2 regions of the Cohnella sp. 56 genome follow, and region 2 is predicted to be linked to the other one. Evidence: riboswitches for the same ligand, from Rfam matches in the RefSeq annotation. Region 2 holds a riboswitch; the other holds the start of a gene.
What was found. Region 2 has a riboswitch for thiamine pyrophosphate ahead of VQ071_RS05360 (ABC transporter substrate-binding protein). Riboswitches for the same ligand answer to the same signal wherever they lie in the genome.
Positions count from the first base shown of each region.

Region 1: it holds a riboswitch for thiamine pyrophosphate, as region 2 does, so the genes downstream of both, thiC (phosphomethylpyrimidine synthase ThiC) here and VQ071_RS05360 (ABC transporter substrate-binding protein) in region 2, are expected to answer to the same signal.

Region 1 covers NZ_JAZDQE010000013.1:78,692-80,889, reverse strand. Annotated here, with positions in the region: gene thiC (phosphomethylpyrimidine synthase ThiC) at 1-1,482, opposite strand, end outside; TPP riboswitch at 1,836-1,942, opposite strand; gene VQ071_RS21055 (Rpn family recombination-promoting nuclease/putative transposase) at 2,011-2,198, opposite strand, start outside.
Region 2 covers NZ_JAZDQE010000002.1:554,592-556,789, forward strand. Annotated here, with positions in the region: gene VQ071_RS05355 (glycoside hydrolase family 76 protein) at 58-1,137, shown strand; TPP riboswitch at 1,269-1,383, shown strand; gene VQ071_RS05360 (ABC transporter substrate-binding protein) at 1,486-2,198, shown strand, end outside.

The sequences.
Region 1 (2,198 bases), on a different contig from region 2:
CAGCGCATCGTCCCGCAGCCTCGCTCTCGGATGGCCCTTGGCCAGGTCGGCGGCATGCGCCGCGATCTTGTAGGCGATGACGCCGTCCTTCACATCCTCCTTGTTCGGGAGGCCCAGATGCTCCTTGGGCGTCACATAGCAGAGCATCGCCGTGCCGAACCAGCCGATCATCGCCGCGCCGATCGCGGAGGTGATATGATCGTAGCCCGGGGCGATATCCGTCGTGAGCGGACCGAGCGTATAAAAGGGCGCTTCCTTGCACACTTCCATCTGCCGCTCCACATTTTCCTTGATCAGATGCATCGGCACATGGCCCGGCCCTTCGATCATCACCTGCACGTCGTGCTTCCAGGCGATGTCCGTCAGTTCGCCGAGCGTCGCCAGCTCGGCGAACTGCGCCTCGTCGTTGGCGTCTGCGATCGATCCGGGACGCAGCCCGTCGCCTAGAGAAAACGTAATGTCGTACGCCTTCATAATCTCGCAGATTTCCTCGAAATGCGTATACAGGAAGTTCTCCCGGTGATGCGCCAGGCACCAGGCCGCCATAATCGAGCCGCCCCGCGAGACGATGCCCGTCACGCGCTTCGCCGTCAGCGGGATGTAGCGGAGCAGCACGCCCGCGTGGATCGTGAAGTAATCGACGCCCTGCTCCGCCTGCTCGATAAGCGTATCCCGGTAGATCTCCCAGGTGAGCGCCTCCGCCCGGCCGTCTACCTTTTCGAGCGCCTGGTAGATCGGCACCGTGCCGACGGGCACAGGCGCGTTGCGGATGATCCATTCCCGGGTCGTATGGATGTTTTTGCCCGTCGACAGATCCATGATCGTATCCGCACCCCAGCGGGTCGCCCACGTCATCTTCTCGACCTCTTCCTCGATGGAGGAGGCTACGGCCGAATTGCCGATGTTTGCGTTGATCTTGACGTGAAAATGCCGGCCGATAATCATCGGTTCGCTCTCCGGATGGTTGATGTTGGCCGGGATGACGGCCCTTCCCGCCGCCACCTCGTCCCGCACGAACTCGGGCGTCATCCCTTCGCGCGCCGCAATGAACGCCATCTCCGGCGTCACGATGCCCTGCCGCGCATAGCGAAGCTGCGTCACGCAGCCGCCTTCGCGCGCCCGGCGCGGACTGCGCATGAGCCCGGGATAGGCCTCGGCCCCTTTGACGCGGGCGCGCTCCGCCGTGGCGTATCCGTCGTCCGACGGGAGCGCGGCCCGGCCGCCGTATTCGACCGTATCCGCTCTTGCCGATATCCACTCGCTCCGCAGCGGCGGCAAGCCTCGTCTGATGTCCGCCGTGTAGCCCTCGTCCGTATACGGTCCGCTCGCATCGTACACGAGCAGCGGCTCGTTCGGCAGGCGGGAGCCGTCCCTCGCCTCGCTGTCTCCGAGCCTGATCTCCCGCATCGGTACGCGGACGCCGCCTTCGCCTTGTACATACACCTTGCGGCTGCCCGGCAAAGGCTGTGTCAAGATCGCCATAACAAAAAACCTCCCTATGAATTCGTGCGAATTCCTCCGGGAGGCCGTACGGCGCATGAGACGCGCAAGCAAGCGGGAAACAATGGCATAAACTGCGGGCATGAACCGCCGCGCCCATACCGGGGCAAGCGCTTCAAGACATAATCCCCCCTCCGGGAACGCTCCTTGACGGTCGGCTCGCTGCAACATAAAAAGCCGCCCCGTCGGGAGCGGCCAAAGGGTGCAGCTTCGGCGCGGCAGCGGAAAAGGCCGCGGGACGGCATGCTGTACGGAAAAACTCCCGTACGGCGGCCTGCCCGGAAAAGGCCGGCATCGCCCGGCATTCGCCGTCGCGATCTCCGTTGCAGCATGCTACGCACATTGGTCCACTTTCCTACGCTGGCATGACCCAGATCAGGTTCAAAGGGACCAAGGCATAGCTGCCTTATCTCAGCCCTCGCGGGCGCCCCCAGTGGAATTCTTGACTTCAACTGTACATGCGCCGGTTCAATCTGTCAATCCATGGCATGTGCTTGCCGGCCCTCCGGTTCAGCTCGTCGCGTACAGGCGCTTGACTTCGGCCAGCGGCAGGTCGAGAATCTCGGCGATCGCTTCCGCTTCGAGCCCTTTGCTCGCCAGCTTGCGCACGACGGCACGCCTTTCTGCCTCGGCGCCCCGCTCCATGCCTTTTTCCATGCCTTGTACGATGCCTTTTTCAATCCCTTGTTCAATACCTT
Region 2 (2,198 bases):
GGCGACGCAGCGCTGCGAAAATAAAGACAGCATAGAGGGATAGGGAGCGTGAGCGACATGTTGTGGAACGAACGGGCCGAAAAAGCGCAGCAAACGTTGGACAAGGAATTTTGGAACGCATCCATTCGGATGTACGATATCGAGACGCCGTGTCCGGACGGCATGTGCAACACGATTTTTCATTACTGGTGGATGGCGCATGCCGCGGACGGCCTGGCGGACGGCCTGCTGCGCACGGGCGACGACCGATATGCCGACCGGCTGGCCGAGCTTCACGAGGGCATCCGCACGAAAAACGGCGGCGATTTCCCCAATCTGCTGTATGACGATATGGAGTGGATGGCGATCGCCTGGCTGCGCGCATACGACGCGACCGGCGAGGAGCGGTACAAGCAGACGGCGCTGTCGCTCTGGGACGATATCCGGACCGGATGGAACGATACGATGGGCGGCGGCATCGCGTGGCACAAGGAGCAGCTCGGATACAAAAACACGCCGGCCAACGGACCTGCCGCGATTGTGGCCGTCCGGCTCTATCGGCGCTTCGGCCGGGAGGAGGACTTGACTTGGGCAGTCCGGATCTACGATTGGCTCAAGCGGCAGCTCGTCGATCCGGAGACCGGCTTCGTGTGGGACGGGATGAATCGCCTGGGCGACGGCGCGATCGACAAGGCATGGCGCTTCACGTACTGCCAGGGCGTCTATATCGGCGCCGCGGTCGAGCTGTTCCGGGCGACGGGAGATGAGGCATATCTCGCCGACGCGAACCGGACCGCACAGGCCGCGTCCGACGAATGGGCCGGCGGCATTCTTCCGGACGAAGGCGACGGCGACGGCGGTCTGTTCAAAGGTATACTCGTCCGGTACCTGGCCGATCTTGCTGCGGAGTCGCGGGGAGCGTCGTCCGCGTCGGCTGCCTGGCTGCTCCGCAACGGGGAGTCGCTATGGTCGGCGGCGCATGCAACGCATGACGAGGGCCGTCATTTATTCGGTACGGATTGGCGCTCCGCACCGGCAGGCAAGGTCTCGCTCAGCGCACAGCTTAGCGGCGTGTTCCTGTTCGAGCGGCTGGCGGAGCTGGAGAAGCGCGGGCTGCTGCCGGCTGCGGATGCCGCATTCGCCCCGGAGACGGATTGAAGAAAGCTCCGTCCATTATGCGTTCTGCGGCACGAACGAGCGCGGCGCCGGCTTTTTCATGCTGGACAGATGCGGGCGTTCTGCTATAATGAGAAGCGATATCAACGACGACCGATGTTTGTCGACAATCGAACAAACCCCGGGGGAGCTGGGCTAGGCCGGCTGAGAGTGCATCCCGCTACGACGATGCAGACCCTTGAACCTGATCTGGTTAGGACCAGCGTAGGGAGGCGGGAAGCGCGATTTTTTTCGCGCATATTGTCCATGCTTATTTAGGACGCCCTCCGTATACGGGGGGCGTTTTTTGATTTGTCGCAGGCAAGGCGCAGGAGAGGGAGCAGAAGACAGATGGGATTGCGGGTCAAAGGCTGGAAGGTTAAAGGAGCGGCCGCGGTCGCGGCGCTGCTGATCGTGGCGGGCTGCGGAAATGGCGGCGGGAACGAAGGGGGCGGCAGCCCGGCGGCGACGGGTTCGTCCGGCGCCGGGGCATCGGCGTCGGCATCCGCCTCGGGCGGGCAGGCGGCCGATCTCGGCAAGGTCAAAGTCGTGCTCGACTGGACGCCGAACACGAACCATACGGGGCTGTACGTCGCGGCCAACCAGGGCTACTGGAAAAAACGCGGCCTCGACGTCGAGATCGTGCTGCCGCCGGAGAGCGGCGCGGATCAGATGGTCGCGACGGGCGCGGCGGACTTCGGCGTCGGCGCGCAGGAGGGCTTGACGCTGGCGAGAGAGAACGACATGCCGATCGTCTCGCTCGCGGCCATCATACAGCACAATACGTCGGGCTTCGCTTCGCCCGCGGACAAGAGCATCAAGGAGCCCAAGGACTTCGAAGGCCATAGCTACGGCGGCTGGGGCTCGCCGGCCGAAGAAGCCGTCATCGGCTCGATGATGCAGAAGCAGGGAGCCGACGTGAAGAAGGTCAAGTTCGTCAATGCGGGCAGCGCCGACTTTTTCACCGCCGTCCAGAAGGACATCGACTTCGAATGGATCTTCTACGGCTGGACCGGCGTCGAGGCCGAGCAGCGGGGCATCAGCCTGAACATGGTATATTTGTC